DNA from 4 places in the Ralstonia flaminis genome. Region 1 is predicted to be linked to each of the others. Evidence: predicted binding sites of a transcription regulator. Region 1 holds the regulator's gene; each other region holds the start of a gene.
The links. The regulator FNR, encoded in region 1, switches genes on or off when oxygen is low (the NO sensors DNR and NnrR bind a similar motif). The targets are predictions, from matches to a motif close to TTGATNNNNATCAA.
Positions count from the first base shown of each region.

Region 2: R2N11_RS16125 (oleate hydratase) is a predicted target of FNR. The motif match lies at 2,506-2,519, and genes of this name have one in related genera.
Region 3: R2N11_RS25655 (cytochrome C) is a predicted target of FNR. The motif match lies at 2,172-2,185, and genes of this name have one in related genera.
Region 4: R2N11_RS17230 (universal stress protein) is a predicted target of FNR. The motif match lies at 2,687-2,700, and genes of this name have one in related genera.

Region 1 is NZ_CATZLL010000004.1:274,067-278,404, forward strand. It holds gene scpB (SMC-Scp complex subunit ScpB) at 1-354, opposite strand, end outside; gene R2N11_RS08160 (sulfite exporter TauE/SafE family protein) at 850-1,593, opposite strand; gene fnr (fumarate/nitrate reduction transcriptional regulator Fnr) at 1,772-2,500, shown strand; gene R2N11_RS08170 (hypothetical protein) at 2,525-2,779, opposite strand; gene R2N11_RS08175 (FixH family protein) at 2,776-3,003, opposite strand; gene ccoG (cytochrome c oxidase accessory protein CcoG) at 3,030-4,338, opposite strand, start outside.
Region 2 is NZ_CATZLL010000010.1:65,794-70,131, forward strand. It holds gene R2N11_RS16125 (oleate hydratase) at 685-2,280, opposite strand; gene ftsH (ATP-dependent zinc metalloprotease FtsH) at 2,659-4,338, shown strand, end outside.
Region 3 is NZ_CATZLL010000025.1:16,910-21,247, reverse strand. It holds gene R2N11_RS25670 (efflux RND transporter permease subunit) at 1-162, opposite strand, end outside; gene R2N11_RS25665 (efflux RND transporter periplasmic adaptor subunit) at 162-1,247, opposite strand; gene R2N11_RS25660 (hypothetical protein) at 1,556-2,044, opposite strand; gene R2N11_RS25655 (cytochrome C) at 2,278-3,621, shown strand; gene R2N11_RS25650 (c-type cytochrome) at 3,660-4,280, shown strand.
Region 4 is NZ_CATZLL010000011.1:72,276-76,613, reverse strand. It holds gene R2N11_RS17245 (flavodoxin family protein) at 1-455, opposite strand, end outside; gene R2N11_RS17240 (BON domain-containing protein) at 502-1,155, opposite strand; gene R2N11_RS17235 (universal stress protein) at 1,183-2,022, opposite strand; gene R2N11_RS17230 (universal stress protein) at 2,058-2,558, opposite strand; gene R2N11_RS17225 (CBS domain-containing protein) at 2,844-3,341, shown strand; gene R2N11_RS17220 (YgaP family membrane protein) at 3,352-3,534, shown strand; gene R2N11_RS17215 (zinc-dependent alcohol dehydrogenase family protein) at 3,585-4,338, shown strand, end outside.

The DNA.
Region 1 (4,338 bases):
GTTGACCGTAACGCCACGAATATCTTCAATGTCGCCGCGCGTGACCGGCTGGCGATACGCGATGATCGCCAGCGTTTCCATCACCGCACGCGAGTACTTGGGCGGCTTTTCCGGATGCAGGCGATCTAGATATACGCGCATCTCAGGGCGGCTCTGCAGGCGCCAGCCCGACGCCAACGCAACCAGTTCGACACCGCGGTTAAGCCAATCCTGGCGCAACTCTTCAAGCAGCACGCGGATGGTATCCGCAGAAACATCTTCGTCGAACAGCTTGCGCAAGTCATTGACTCGCAACGGGTCCTGCGCGCAGATCAGCGCGGTCTCGAGGACGATTTTCGCCTCTTGGGTATTCATTCGGTTGAGCGGCTCGTCATTACTCGCGTCCGGCGGGTCGCCGTCACGCTTGAGGTTTGTCGTCCCACCGCGACGCACGCGGTATGTCTGAATGCTGCTGCCCGCCCGGGCCCGGCGCGCAAGAACCGCACGGACTTGCGGCTTTGCACCGAAACGCAGTGGCTATGCCCGCAAAAAGGGCCGGAGGAGCGAGTTGATCCGGTGCCGGTCAGGCACCACAAGGGCAATTTCTTCCGCCGCCATGGGGACGGATACTGCACCGGACGGCTGCCAACGAAGACTGACACCCAGCCCGAATCGACTGTCCAGGGCGGCATTTCTGCGGCTTTTGCGCTGGATGGCGTCGCTTGGCGCCGCGCTTGGGATTGTTTATCTGCGCGGTGGGCGAGTCGAATTGTGTTTGATTGTAGGGCAATTTCCTGCGGTGCCGCAACCGGGAAGATGTCCTAGTGCTCCGCCCAGGGCCAAATGGCGATCTGCGGGTGATTCAAACAGCTACAGCACTAGGCAAAAACCATGTGCGTTGAGCATCTCCGGCAGCCATGCGGCGCATACGAGCCCCCACATGCCAAAGGCGGCAATGGCGGCGCCCGCCGCGCCACGCGCCCACTTCTGGCGAGACAGCCCCCGCAACCAGCCTGCCACCCCGGACATCATCAGCAGATTCGGCAACGTGCCCAGACCAAACGCCAGCATCACAACCGCCCCAGATGCCGCGTTGCCCGCCAACAACGCAACCGCCAGTGCCCCGTAAACCATGCCGCACGGTACCAGCCCCCATGCCAAACCCGTGACATAGCGCCGCACCAATGGCGGGCTGTGATGCAGGCTTCCACCCAGTTGTGCCCCCATTTTCGACAGCACGCCGGCAAGGTGGCCAAGCACACGTTCCACCCAAGGATTGCGCCATGTATCACCCGTGGTGCGCACAACCAGAAGTAGGCCGTAAGCGAGCAGCAAAGCGCTGGCGAATGCGAACAATCCGCGTTGAATCGGCAGCCACTGCTGGCGCCAAACCGTGGCACCGAGCGCCCCCATGATGGCCCCCAACGCCGCGTACATACTGATGCGCCCAGCGTGCATGACCACTTGCTCGAACGCCAGCCGGCGACGCGAAACGATCCGCACCGGCACCTGCCCGCGCTCAGCGGCCAACGCGATGCCGCTGCACATCGCCAGGCAATGGACACCACCGAGCAATGCGATCAGAAAAACGCTCACGAGCGCGGCAACATTCATCTTTTTGACGCTCTTTTGATATGGGCCAAAGTTATTGATTTGCTGACAGGAATTCCGTGCATTTCGCGCAATTCACGTTATCGGAACAATCCGATATCAGCATGGTCGCCGTTATAATAGGCCGCGGTTGCATCACAAGAATTTCTCATTTCACTTACTCGAAATTCACTCGCCCCCTGTGCTCACACGAATCGCACTCACCGACCAAGCTTCACGTTGTTCCACTTGCGTACTCGGCCAGATCTGTCTGCCAGTGGGCATGAATTCGGAAGACGTGCGCAAGATGGATGAGTTGGTTGCCGAGCGCATCCGCATCAAAAAAGGCCAGACGCTCTACGCCCTCGGTGAACCGCTCGAAGCCGTGTACGGCATCCGCTTCGGCACGCTCAAGACGCATCTCACGCTGGAAGACGGTCGCCACCAAATCACCGGCTTCCACCTGCCCGGCGAGATCGTCGGGCTCGATGGCATTGGCGACATGTGCCACGTGTCGGATGCCACCGCGCTGGAAGACACCGAAGTCTGCGTGGTGCGTTACGACCAACTGCAGCAGCTCTCGCGCCGGCTGCCCTCTCTGCAGCACCAGTTCTTGCGCATCATGAGCAAGGAGATCTCGCAGGATCACCAGATGCTGCTGACGCTCGGCTCGATGCGCGCCGAAGAACGCCTTGCTGCTTTCCTGCTGAACCTGTCCAAGCGCTCAGCCCAGCGTGGTTATTCGTCAACCGAGTTCGTGCTGCGCATGAGCCGCGAAGAACTGGGCAGCTATCTGGGCCTGAAGCTCGAAACCGTAAGCCGCCTGTTCTCACGCTTTGCTGAGGCCGGTCTCATCCAGATCCGCCAGCGCCACGTCAAGCTGATCGACATGGCTGGCCTGCGCCAAGTGATGAGCGGCCAAGCCAACTAGGCCGCCCCCTTGCAGGACATCCGCTCACACGAGCGGATGCTCATGCGCCTCCAGCTTGCCGATGCCCGGCGACACATACAGTGTGAGCGCACTGGACAATCCGCACAGCAACCAGAACACGAAGAACGACACCGTGTAAACCGCCTCGGCCGACACGGCGATCTGCTCTCCGAAGAAGCGCAGATCCGCCGGGTCAACCACCGCAAACACGACCAGCTCGGCCAGCGCCGCAGATAGAAACGCGGGCCAGAGAATCCACATCAGCAGGCGGCGTTTCATCGGACCTCCCCGTGGGCGGCATGGGCCGGCACGGAGACGGGCTTCTCGACGACCAGGCCGCGCCGTACGACGTTGTCATGAATGACGGGATCCGGATGCGACACGGCCAACCAGATGGTGACGCCGCACCCGATCATGGCGACGAAGGGGCCGGCCATCAGCAGCCACGGCCAAGGCTCGCGCCACCATGGCCGGGCCGGAGCGGAAGATTGCATTGCCTGCATCTGTGTCTCCTGTTCTAAAAACCGCGTCAGCGCGGCACGATGAAACTCGATGGCTCACGCAGCACAAGGCTGTCGCTGCCGCTGTCTGCCTGGATCACAAAACGGATCTTGTGCGAGCCGGCAGTCAGGTCATCCGCCGGACGACGCACGCGGATCGGCAAAAGGCGGTTGGCTGCAGGTGCCAGTTCAAGCGTGGTCGATTCACCGCGGCCACCCTGCACCTCCAGCTGTGGCAGTCCTTCAGCCGTGATGGTCACGCGCACGGGTTGCTCCGAGGCATTCATCAACTGCAGTCGATAGACGTTCTCGATCTTGCCGCCGTCCACCTCACGCGCCAGCGCACCACGATCGCGAATCACGTCCACCTTGAGCGGCTGGCGCATCGTCAGCGCAACGATGAAGCCCGTGATGAGCACCAGCATGATGCCGGCATAGATCAGCACACGCGGGCGTAGCAGATGGCGCCGTGCCTCCTTCGGGGTGAGCCGGTCGTGCATCGCACGCTCGGACGTGTAGCGGATCAGGCCCTGCGGGTAACGCATCTTGTCCATCACCTGATCGCATGCATCAATGCAGGCGCCGCAGCCAATGCACTCGTACTGCAGGCCCTGGCGAATGTCGATGCCGGTCGGGCACACCTGCACGCAAATGCTGCAGTCCACGCACGAACCGAGCCCTTGCGCCGCGAAGTCTGCGCTGCGCGAACGGCTACCGCGCGGCTCGCCGCGTTGCGTGTCGTAGGTGACGACGTAGGTATCGGGGTCGACCATCACGCTCTGGAAGCGGGCGTACGGGCACATGTAGAGGCACACCTGCTCACGCAGGAAACCGGCGTTGCCCCAGGTGGCGAACGCGTAGAACAACATCCAGAAGGTTTGCCACGGCCCGAGCGACAGCGTCCAAGTCTCCATGCCGAGATGGCGGATTGGCGTGAAGAAGCCGACGAAGGTGAAGCCCGTCCACAACGCGATCACCACCCAGGCCGAATGCTTGGCCAACTTGAGGCGCAGCTTGCGCAGGCTCCAGCGCTCACCGTCGAGGCGGATGCGAGCGAAGCGGTCGCCTTCGATATGCCGCTCGATCCACATGAAAATTTCCGTGTAGACCGTTTGCGGGCAGGCGTAGCCACAGAAGAGCCGCCCCGCCACCGCCGTGAACAGGAACAGCCCCAACGCCGACAGCACCAGCAGCACCGTCAGGTAGATCACGTCCTGCGGCCACAGCACCAGCCCGAACAGGTAGAACTTGCGCGCCCCCAGGTCGAACAACACCGCCTGGCGCCCGTTCCACTCAAACCACGGCAAACCGTAGAAGATGGCTTGCGTGGCCAGCACC
Region 2 (4,338 bases), on a different contig from region 1:
GAACGCAATCGAGACGCTCGGGGCGAATGCCGACCAAGGCCGCTTTTGTTCAGTGCATTGACGATGGAACGGCGTGTTGCAACGCACCTTTGGCGGTGTCCGCACTGGATGCGCGTCAAGGCGATACGTAAGACAAAGCCGCGCACTGCCAAACAGCGACAGAGCGCTATAGCGTCAACCGGAGGAAGACGATTGGTATAGACGCGAACTTGTCCGCTGGCCGGGGATTGGACTGACGGTGCACACTGCAGCGGTCCACCTCCGGCGTGGATGCCATGCTCATCGGTAATGGCACGGCCACCGGAATGAGAGGCTTGTCATGATCCGACAGCACACGGGGAATGCTGGTTGAGGACTTTTCGCAGAAGCTGTGGCAGGCAATCTTGCCGCTATCGTCACAGCCATCATCGTCGGCATCCGCATGGTGTCCATGACTGTGGGCTGACACGTGGCCAGATGCCGGCGCTGCGGCCTTACCTGCATCCGCGACAGCGCACGCGTTTGCGATGCCGACGGCCAGACCCAACAGCCACACCAGTAGCATTTGAGCTGCCCAGCGGCGTAGATGTCGGGAGTGGAAGAACATGATTTCTGCCCAAAGAGAGGAACGGTCACACAGAGTCAGCCTAGGCGCGGATGTCCAACCTCCGGTTGATACAAATCAACCGTAAACCGTCCGACGGTTCAACTCAACAACGTCTTCAGGCCCGCAAACGCAGCGCCTGGGTCAGCAATCCCGTGGTAAATGGCCGGGATCTCGTTCTTCAAGCCCAGCAGCCCATAAACCGCGTGCATCGCGCCGCGAACCGAATATTCGACGGTGAACACTACGTCCTGAGGGATCTCAACATACTGCCCAAGCAGCGCGAAGTTCTTCGCTCCGTGCGGGATCACTGGCGGCCGATCCGAAGGCTCGCGGCGCTCAAATTCGCTGGTGATGTACGGCATCATCACCGGGATCACAGTGGTGGTACGACAGACCTCGTCAAGAATGTCCTCGCAATGCAAATGGTGCAGCAGCTCGGTGAGGATTTCCTGGCCGGTTGCCTGGGCCATCGTCTTGTCGATGTAATCGCCCTTGTTGTCCACGAAGAGCCCGTAGCCCCACAGGGTGTACATGTCTTTCGGCTGTCCGGCGAAGTGCGGCGCGTGAGGCACGACGATCGACATCAGCCAACTCGAATCCTTGAACGTCATCAGACCGCCGGTGCCTGGCGCATTGCCGGTAAAGGTCTCAATCCGGTGCACAAGCGCCGGGCTGCGCATCGTCAAGGTGAACGACTCCCACTTGCTTTCGTCGACGTTGCCACAGAACGCATTCGGCCGCCCGAGCCCAGGTTCCTTACGGGCCATGGTCTCCCACAGAGTCCAGGCGCCATCGCGTTTGTCGCGCACCAGTTCCGGTGCATGGTGGTCGTCCCCATAAGACGCGTCGGCGGTCATCGAGCCGATGGTGATGAGCACCAGATCCTCTTGCCGCACGTCATAGGCCATCGGCTGTCCGCCGCGCACCACGCGCAGCAGTCCAATTCGCCGGCCGTCACCGGTTTCAACAAAGTCGACATCCTCCACCTTTGTGCCATATTCGAACACCACACCCTGCTGTTTCAGCCATTGCTCCATCGGCCGCACGATCGCGTCATACTGGTTCAGCGGCGTGCGCCGTACGCCGGCCAACGTGTGGATACGCGGGAACTCCTGCAAGAAGCGCAACATATAGCGTTTGAGTTCGATCGCGCTGTGCCAGTTCTGGAAGGCGAAGGTCGTACGCCACATGGCCCAGAAGTTGGTCTCGAAGAAGTGCGGCGAGAAACAGTCCTCAATGCGAAGCGTATGCAGCAGCCCTTCTGGCGTGGCCAGCAATCGCATGATCTCCAACCGGTCATGGAGGTTGAAACCCAGATCGGCAGCGTCGAGGATACGGCGTTGCCCGTCGATCAGCCGGGCGTGTGAATCCGAGCGCCATTCGGCGTTGAAGGCCCAGGCCTGCTGCTTGACACTGATTTTCGGATCATCCAGCGACGGAATGCTGTCGAGCACGTTCCACAGACAGACATAAGTCTCTTCGGTGAACATGCGACCGCCCCGAGTTACATAGCCTTTGTGCGGATCACCGGAGCCATCGAGCGCACCACCGGCCACCTGCTGTTCCTCCAAGATGTGGATGTTCTCCCCCTTGAAGCCTGCGTCGCGAATCAGCAGCACGGCAGCCGACAATGACGCAATGCCGCTGCCAACCAGGTATGCGCTACGGTGCTCGTTCTTCGTTACCTCAGCCATGGAATCCTCTGATTCTGTGTGGATGCTCAATGAGCAACGCGACTTGGGAATACTTTAGGTGGGTATGCGATCGATACTTTGCGCCAGCGCAAGTTGCTGTTGAGTCTCATGCCGCCGTAATGGATTTGTCATGTTTGCTTTCCGCGACACATCCCCTATCGGCTGGGCACAACCATGGAGAAGCCACGGCGCTTGCGCCCGCGCGCGCGGCCCCAATGTCGCGGGTTGATGAAGGTCAACCTCGGCGATTTCCAAGCGTCAATACTGGGAACGCATACCAATGCGCGGTTGTCCGGCGCCTACCCAGGCCGCCCACCAACCTTCCCAGCATTGGAGACCAGACTCACTTTCAATAAGGTCGACTTGGAGAAGAATCCCATGGAACCGCGACAGCAACAGTTCTCCCTCTGGTACGTGCTCGTGACCATACTGGCCATGCTTGCAATCCAGACGCTCTTCGTGTCGGGGCATGTCGAGACGATCCCATACAGCGATTTCAAGGTCCTACTGAAGGCTGGCAAGCTCAAGGACGTGGCTATTGGTGAGCAGGCTATCAGCGGAACCTTCTCGACAGAAGGTATCGACAATCTCCTTGCCAAGCAGCAGATCGAGGAAATCCGCCGAGAGGCAAAGGGCGACCACGCCTTCTCCACGCTTCGAGTGGCCGATCCTGAGCTGGTGCAGGAGCTCGAAGCGGCAAAGGTGCGCTTCGTCGGGCAGCCCGACAACAAATGGCTGAGCACGATCCTCTCGTGGGTTGTGCCGGCCGTCATCTTTTTCGGTATCTGGAGCTTTCTCATCAAGCGCGTGGGCGGCGCCGCCGGCAGCATGATGGAAATTGGCAAGAGCAAGGCAAAGGTCTACATGCAAAAGGAGACCGGCGTGACTTTTGCCGACGTGGCTGGAATCGACGAAGCCAAGGAGGAGCTGTCGGAGATTGTTAGCTTCCTGAAAGATCCTCAGCGGTACCAGCGCCTGGGCGGAAAAATTCCCAAGGGCGTGCTGCTGGTTGGGGCCCCGGGCACTGGCAAGACCTTATTGGCAAAGGCCGTGGCAGGCGAAGCCGGCGTGCCATTCTTCAGCATGAGCGGCTCCGACTTCGTCGAGATGTTCGTTGGTGTGGGTGCAGCACGGGTCCGCGATCTCTTTAAGCAAGCCGAAACCAAAGCCCCCTGCATCATCTTCATTGATGAGCTTGACGCACTCGGAAAGACGCGAGCACTGAATGCGGTCGGCGGCAACGAGGAGCGCGAACAAACACTGAACCAGCTTCTGGTCGAGATGGACGGTTTTGATAGCAACAAAGGCGTCATCATCATGGCCGCCACAAACCGACCCGAGATACTGGACCCCGCCCTGCTTCGCCCCGGTCGCTTTGACCGCCACGTCGCACTGGACCGGCCTGACCTCAAGGGACGGGAGCAGATTCTCAAAGTTCACGTCAAGGGCGTTGTCCTCGCTCCTGAGGTCGACCTGACTAAACTCGCCGGACGGACCCCGGGGTTCGCAGGTGCCGATCTTGCCAACTTGGTTAACGAAGCCGCGCTCCTTGCCGCGCGCAAGAGCAAGCAAATGGTCGAGATGGCAGATTTCGACGAGGCGCTTGACCGGATCGTCGGCGGCCTGGAAAAAAAGAACCGCGTGATGAATCCGAAGGAGAAGGAAACTATCGCATTCCACGAGGCAGGACATGCCATCGTCGCGGAGCATCGGCCGCTGGCTGACCGTGTCTCCAAAGTTTCCATCATTCCGCGGGGCGTTGCGGCGTTGGGTTACACGCAACAGACCCCAACCGAGGACCGCTACCTGCTCAAGCGCAGCGAACTGCTTGACCGGCTCGATGTCTTGCTCGGTGGCCGTATTGCGGAACAGCTCATTTTCGGCGACGTATCCACGGGCGCACAGAACGACCTGCAGCGCGCAACCGACATGGCTCGGCAGATGATTACCCAGTTTGGCATGAGCGACCAGCTGGGCCTGGCCACGTACGAGAATATGCCGAACCCGCTCTTTGCTGGGACGGGGCTAATGCAGCGCGAACGCAATGAATACAGCGAG
Region 3 (4,338 bases), on a different contig from region 1:
CGGCACCTTGAGCACGACCTTGACCTGCGTCGGCGAGATATCGGGAAACGCATCAATCGGCAGGTTCAGGTAAGCCCAGACGCCAGCGGCAGCAAGCACGCCGGCCGCGATCAGCACCAGCACACGCTGGCGCAAAGAAAACTCAATCAGGCGGGGCAGCATCACTGTTCTCCCGCCAGCAAGCCCTTGAGTGCACCGACGCCCGCAACCGCTACGCGTGTCCCTGTAGGCAGATTGGCGCGCAGGACAGCGACGGCGTCATCCGTACTGGCAACTGCGACCTCCTGGAAGCGGAAGCCTTTGTCGGTGGCGACAAACACGCCCGGAACGCCGGACACGTAGGCCAACGCGGCCGCCGGAACCCGCACCAGTCCCGAGGCGCCCGCGCCGGTAGAGCCGCGCAGCTTGAGCGTGACGTTGACGCTCTCGCCGGCGCGCAGGTCGCCACGGCGCTCCAGCGACGCCCGCACATGCACCCCTGCCGTACCGTCACCCGAAGGCGCAACGCCAATGACCGTACCGCTTGCACCGCGCGGCACGATCTCGATGCGGTCGCCTATGGTTGGCACGGGCACATCGCGGCCAACCAGCAGGTCCAGCTCCAGCGCAGCCGGGTCAACGATCCGGAAAAGCGGCGCGGCTGCTTCAACTCGAGCCCCCGGAACAGCGTTGACCTCCGACACCACGCCGCCATGATTCGCAATCAGTTGCGCTTCACCGCCCGCACTAGCGAATGCGATGCCTGCGGAAGCCAGTTCGGCCCGGCGCGCCTTGGCCATGGCGTTGGCTTCAGCGGCCCGCGCCTGCGTTGCCTGCCAGCGGCTCCCGGCGATGATGCCGTCGTCAAAGAGCGCCTTGTCACGGGCGAGCGATTGCTGCGCCAAACGCGCCTGCGAGTTGGCCTCCGTGAGCGCGCGGCTCGCTTCAAAGAGCTGCGGGCTCAGGAAACTCGCCAGCGGTTGACTCGGGCGGACGGTCTGCCCGAGTGACACCAGCACGCGAGGCACCACGCCCGCGTACGGAGCCGCCACCAGATATTGCGCATCCGGCTTGAAGACGACACGTGCGTGGGTGCCGACTTCCAAGCCCCCAGAAGCTGCGACCAAACTAAAGCGCACACCCAGTGCGCGCGCCTGCTCAGCCGACAGAGACGCTGCCCGTGCCCCCGGTTGAGCAGTAGCCCAACGCAAAGGAAATGCAGTCAGTGCAATCGATGCGCCAACCACCAGAATTCGTTTGAGAAACATGCTTGACTCCAATCCACGAAGGCAACGCTGTCAGCGTCATCCTCTAACTGCGTCGCATCCCGAAGCGGTATAAGGACCGACTGCGGCTGGGTATTTCCAGGTGATGCGAACAAGAATTTGGGAGCAGTGGATGGCCAGCGAATAGCAATGCAGCTACCGCCTTGTGGCGTCGAGCGAACGTGATGGGTCAGAAGCCGATGCTCCTAACGAATTCATGATCGCTACGGTGGGCGTGATGGGGCTGTTGCAGATCAACGAAACAAGTGTTCTGCTGCACCGTGACGCGAGTGCCGTCCGCCTGCTGAGGATCAGCAGGCCAGTGGGGGAGCCTGCGCTGGAGGAGGTCGGTTGATGCGATCGCGCCAGCGCGCGCGAATTGGTGCTGGCCGAAAGACAGGGCGCGATATGGCAGAACAGGCAAGCGCTGCCAGCAGAAGAAAGGTGAGTGCCGATAACCCAGGCCCCGCAGCAGCCCAAAGAAACGCGGCGAGATCCGATGGACCGATCGCGGGCTCGACATCGACCTCAAAGGGTTCCCTGCTCGTCAGCGCCAGTTCACGACCGAGAGCATCCTCCTCGTTCGGGGAGGCTCGATGATAGGAATATCCGAGGGATTGAAAATGAGAATCAACCGCGCCAGAAAGCGCGGTGTGCACGTGCAGGCCAGTCTGTTTCGGAATTCCGAAATGGCCGTGCAGGAGCGGGCTCAGCAGCTGCAGCAACACGATAAGAAGCAGCAACACAGCCCGAAGCGAGATGCTTGGGGTTGCACGTGACATGCGCGCATTGTAGCGCATGGCATCTCGTTGGATGTACTGACGGGAGACAGTCGCACCAAGGCGTACGCAAACGTACAACCGGCATCGCGCAAAGGCAACCGAACCTCTCCTCGAAGAGATCCCCCTAAGCCCCTCTCGATTATCTTTGATCTGCATCAGCTTGATCTCGTCAGCAGATTGACAGCATCGCCCCCAACGACTTTCATGTTTGAACGTGCTGGTGAAAACCAAGAACAATGGGGAGGAGCACCATGCGACGTTTCATTGTTGTGCTCAATGCACTCGCGGCGCTGCTGACGATTGGCGGTCTCGTGGCATGGTCCAGCGAAGCAGGCGCGGTACCTGCCTTTGCGCGCCAAACCGGTATGGCTTGCATGGCCTGTCACGTCAGCTTTCCCGAACTGACCCCATTCGGCCGGTTCTTCAAGATGACCGGCTACACGCTGAAAAACAACGACACCATCCCGCTCTCGGGTATGGTGCAGATCTCGCGCACCAACACACGCACCATCGACCAGCAGGACTTCGACTTCGTCCGCAATGGCGACACCGTCCCGCAGCAGGCCAGCCTCTTCTATGCTGGCCGCATCTATGGCCCAGTAGGTGCCTTCGCGCAGTGGACGTATGACGGCATCGCCCACCACAGCGCACTGGACAACACCGACATTCGCGCTGCTTGGCACCTGACGCGGGAAGAGGTCGATTTCATCTACGGCATCACCGTCAACAACAACCCAACGGTGTCCGATGTTTGGAATACCAGTCCGGCATTTGGCTATCCGTACGCTGCGCCCAACATCGGGGTGCCGCCTGCGGCAAGTACGCTGATCGACGGCGGACTCGCTCAGCAGGTGGTCGGCGCCAGTGCCTACGCGTTCTGGCAACGCCACGTGTACGCCGAACTCGGGGCCTACCGCACCGCCGATCAGGCGTTCTCTGTGTTCCGGGCGGGACAGGACACTGCCACCCCGGGCGGCGTCGCGCGCCTCAGCGGCGCAAATCCGTATTGGCGCATCGCCTACAACCAGGAATGGGGCGCGCATTCGATCATGTTCGGCACCTTCGGCCTCCTGGCCAACCGGTATCCCGACAACACCATGCCCGGCACGCCCACCGACCGCTTCCGCGACTTTGCCCTCGACGGCCAGTACCAGTACCTGACCATGACGCACGCCTTCACGGCGCAGCTGGCGTGGATTCACGAACAGCAGAACTGGCGCGCCAGCTTCCCGAGCGGCGGCATCGGCGCAGGCCCGACACCCGCCAACGCAACCGATCACCTGGATACCTTCAAGGCCAAGGCCTCGTACTACTACCAGCGCAAGTACGGCGCCACGCTTGCCTACTTCTCGACGACGGGCAACGCAGACCCCGGCCTCTACGCCCCGGCACCCGTCACCGGCAGCGCCAACGGGCGACCCGATACGCAGGGCCTGATCTTTGAACTGGACTACCTGCCACACCCGCAGATCAAACTGGCACTGCAATACACCTGGTACACCAAGTTCAACGGGGCGCATACGAACTACGACGGCAACGGCAGAAACGCGAGCGACAACAACATGATCTTTCTGCTCGGCTGGTTCATGTTCTAGCAGCCGTATCAACGCAGAGATGCGAGGGGGAGAACACGATGAAGAGGTCCCATCAACCCGGGCGGATTTGGCTTGGTGGTTTGGCGGCCCTGGTAGCCATCGGTTGGTCAGGCGCAGCCGGCGCGCAGGACGGCGAAAAGCTCGCTGCGCAGTTGTGCTCGTCCTGCCATGGCGTGCACGGCAAGAGCGAATCGCCGATGTTCCCGCGCCTGGACGCGCAGGTGCCGAACTATCTGGAGGCACAGCTCAAGGGATTCCGCAACCATGCGCGCGGCGAAACCGACGCGCAGAGCTTCATGTGGGGTATTGCCTCACAACTCGATGACAAGACCATCACATCGCTGGCAGATTACTACGCGCATCAGACTGCACCCGCCGGCGCCAGCGGCGATCCTGCACTGCTGGCCAGAGGCAAGGAAATTTTCGAGCATGGCCTTCCGTCCGAAGGCGTGCCGGCATGCGCGTCCTGCCACGGCCAGCATGCTGAAGGACAGGACACGTTCCCGCGGTTGGCGGGCCAGCATGAGGCCTATTTGGAGCGGCAAATCACCCACTTCCGAAGCGGCGCGCGCGGCAACGCACCGGTGATGAGCGCCGTCGCGCATACACTGAACGATGAACAAGCGAAGGCGGTGGCCACTTTCCTGCAGGCACAGTAGTAGAGCGCCACCGCGAAACCACTGACACCATCAAGGCAACGTGAGGATTCACCGCAGC
Region 4 (4,338 bases), on a different contig from region 1:
ATAAATCCCGCGATCTCCTGCTGGGAAAGACCGCTGAGCACGTCACGCTGGCAAAGTGCCAGGACCGGTGCCGGAATGGCAGAGGTGATGCGCGCGACCTCTTCAATGGCGCGGAACGCCCCGCGCGATGCCATGACGCAGATCACCGACAGGTTTGCCGAGAACGGCGATTGATCCGCCAGGAAATCCCGCATCGGCGAGGCCAGGTGGCCCATCCAAATGGGCGCCAGCACAACAACTTGGTCGACCTCATCCAGCGGTGGTCCTTCGTAGTGATACTTGGCGCGCTTGTGCAACAGCGCTTCAATCACGCAGCGCAGATCGCCAAGAAAACCGGCACGCGGATACGCGTCCGCAACTTCGGCAAGCTGCCAACCGCTTTGCGCCGCCATCAGTTCAGCCACCTGGCGTGCCGTGCCGGTGCGCGAGTAGTAGACGATCAGGTTCTTTTCCATGGCAGATGTCTGGATTGGATCAAGGAGAAAGGTGCGCCCAACTCGGTCAGGTGCCCACCCAAAGATGGTCGATCACGGCGTGCACCCCAGGAGCATCCATGGCGGCCTCTCGCGCGGCGCGGCACTCATGCAGATTGCGCAGGGGGCCGTACAGCGTGACCGTGCCATCCGCCACCACGACATTGATCCGTGCGGCATCGAGAACAGCCTGGCGCTGCAGCGCCTTGACGATGCGCTCGGACAGGTCTGCCGGGCCCGCAACCTCATGCAGCGTCAGCGCATTGGCAACCGATGTCACACCGCGCACGCGTTGTACGGCATCCAGTGCCGCACGACGCTGGAAATCCTGATCGACCTTGCCCCGCAAGGTCACGGCACCATCCTCGACCGTGACGTGGATGGCATCAGCAGGCACGGCAGTGTTCCAATGGAGTGCGTCGCCGATGGCCTGGGCAATCTCCTCATCCGGACGCCGCATATCGGGCGGCACGCGCACCTGCACGTGCACAACGAGCGCGGTCACACCCGACACGCGGCGAATCGCTTCCTCCGCGGCATGCTTGTCCGCAAAGCTATCGGCGCTGCCTGAGATCGTGACGACGCCGTTCTTGACGCGAATGGCAAACCGGTCGGCATCGACAGCCGGATCCCATTGCAACTCCTCCTCCACATCGCTCTTGAGCTGGATGTCGTTCTTCATGGCGATCTCCTGGAATAGTGTCAGGACTCAGTGGGACATCAAGACCGGCACGGTCATCGTCTTGAGCAGCGTGCGAGTCACCCCGCCGAGCACGAGTTCGCGCAGACGGCCGTGCCCGTAGGCCCCCATCACGATCAGGTCGGCACCGAAATCGGCAGCGCGCGATAGCAGCATCTCGCCAATCGCCACGTCGGAATCCACACAACGTGCCTCCTCAACCTTGGCCTCAATGCCATGTGCCAGCAGCGCGCGGGCGACCTGGCCCACTGTCGTGTCCTCCGCCCAATGCTGCGGCCGGTCACCCGTCATTTGCAGGACTTGTACGGTGTTTCCAGACATCAACGGCATCGCATCATGCAGTGCACGTGCCGACTCCCGGCCACCGCTCCACCCCACCAGCACTCGCTGCGCCACACTCGTAAAGCGGCCGGCATACGGCACGACCAGTACCGGCCGGCCTGACTCAAGGATCAGCGTTTCAACAAAATCGGGGGCAACAAAACTCTCGGCGTCGCTGGTGTCTTCCTGGCCGACCACCAGCAGGTCCGCCTCACGAGCCTGGCGCAACACCTCAGCCAGCGGATCACCGTCGACTGACCGCCATCCCGTCTCCACAGGAACGGATTGCATCGCCTCACGAAAACGCGCATGCACAACGTCCCGAACACGGTCGCGCCGGTTGCGGTCTTCTTCCAGGTAATGCGCTGCGCCTTCCATCCGGTAGAACCAGTTCGGGCTTGGCGCAAAGCTTGCGTAGACAGCGATGAGCTTTGCGTGGTGCGCCTGTGCGTAGCACGCGGCAAGACTGAGGCGGCGCACCGCGCGCTCGCTGGCATCCAGATGCACCATCACGCTGGCATAAGTCATGATCGATCCTCGCTCTGAGTCAAAAGAAGAACGCACTAGGCAATGGCAAGGTTCGTCAGCGGTTCGGTGCCCGCGCGCTCGGTTTCAGGCGGAACGGCCCGCACCAGCAGCACCGGCAGCGTGCTTTGTCGCGTGACGCTTTCCGCCACGCTACCGAGCAAGATCCGGCGGAAGCCGCGTCGGCCATGCGTTCCGAGCACCAGCAGCTTGGCGTCGGCGTCGCGAGCGGCCTGTTCGATCGCATAGCCCACATCAAAGGCGCCAAGCGGGTCGTTCACGAGCTGCGTCTTGACGCGTGCACCGGCTTTCTCCGCCGTGGCTTTTGCACTCGCTACGATCTGCTTGCCGGACTCGATCAGCATCTCGGTAAACCCGGCCACGTCGATATAACCGACGTCGTACCTCAGGTAGTTGTTGTCGATCACGTGAGCAATGATCAGCTCCGCGTCGAGCTTCAGGGCAAGCTGTATGGCCTCGTCCAAAGCCCGATCCGCCGTTGGACTGCCGTCTACCGCTACCAGGATCCTGTCGTACATGATGCGCCTCCATATTGAATCGGCCGAGCGCCCGAGCACGGGCTAACGTGACTCCATGTTGGACCACCGGATGGATTGCCCCTTGATTTACATCAGCGTTTTCCCATGCGTGAAGAGGGTGCGGCCGCTTGATCTACCTCAAAAACCACTGCGCACCTTTCACTAGACTTTTCTGTTGCCCACAGATCCCCCTCCTGCAACGGAGGACGACAACATCTTGTGCGGGATCAACTTCTGGAACTTGTCCGTTCTTATAGTGAACACGTACGCGCATCGGAGTCCAGCATGAGGGTCAATGAGATTTGCTCGCGCCGCATCGTCCACGTTCCGGTCTCCGCAACGCTGCAGACGGTCGCACGCCTGATGCGAGACCAATGCCTGCGGGCGTTGTTCGTGACAGAACACGTCGTCACAGGCATGCGGGTTGTCGGCATCGTGACGGACCGCGACATGGTGGTACACGGCATTGCCAGCCAGGCCGATTGCGCGCAAACCACCGTGTCCGAAGTCATGACGCGCGGCGTGCTGACCATTCAGGGACATGCGGTCATCAGCGAGGCACTGCGCACCATGCTCGGTCACGGCCTGCACCGCCTTGCGGTGATTGACGATCAGCAGCAGCTCATCGGCATGCTGACCCTGGATGACACTATCCGCGCGATAGGCGGCGAATGGACGCTGCTGGCCGGCATTCTCGGCCGCGACCGATGCACCGACCATGGTTCCGAAACCCTGTCTCCGCTAACTGTTTCGGACGTCCGCCCTATTTCGTTTCATCAGTAGGAGTGCAGCCATGTTTCCCAATGTTGGAACAGCCGACCGTATCGTTCGCATCCTCATCGGCGTCGTGATGATTCTGCTGGCGCTGTTCAGCAAGGTACCGGCCTGGGTTGGATGGCTTGGCCTGGTGCCTCTGATCACCGGCCTCATCCGCATGTGTCCGGTCTATTGGATGATGGGCATCGGCCGAGACTGAGCGTTCCGCACCCTCCGGACTGACCGGGTGCGGTGCGTCTGGAGACGCCAATGCGAGAATCCATGCGAGCCATGGTCCACGAAAGCACGGCGGCGCCACTGCAGTGGCGAGAGGTGCCTGTGCCGGCTCCCGGGCCGGGAGAAGTCCGGATCACCGTGTCCGTGTGTGGAGTCTGCCGTACCGACCTGCACATCGTGGATGGTGAACTTCCGCATCCCAAGGCATCGCTCATTCCCGGCCACGAAATCGTGGGTGTCGTCGAGTCCTGTGGCCCAGGCGTTTCTTCGCCAGCGCCGGGTGAGCGAGTTGGCGTGCCCTGGCTTGGCTGGACATGCGGCGCCTGCCCGTTCTGCTTGAGCGGGCACGAGAACCTGTGCGACCACCCCGCCTTCACGGGCTACACGCGTGATGGCGGCTATGCCGAGTACGTGGTCTGCGATGCCCGGTACTGCCTGCCGATTCCACAGCGGTATGACGACGCGCATGCGGCCCCGCTGCTGTGCGCCGGTCTGATCGGCTATCGGACGCTACGCATGGCTGGAGATGCACGTCGAATCGGCATCTATGGCTTTGGCGCGGCAGCCCACCTGGTCACCCAGATTGCCGTGGCGGAGCAGCGCAAAGTCTTCGCCTTCACACGCCCCGCAGACACAGCTGCACAGCAGCTTGCCCTGGAGACAGGCGCCAGTTGGGCTGGATCGAGCGACCAATCCGCGCCGGAGTTGCTGGATGCGGCCTTGATCTTTGCTCCGGTTGGGGCGCTCATACCACAAGCCCTGCTAGCTGTCGCCAAGGGTGGTGCCG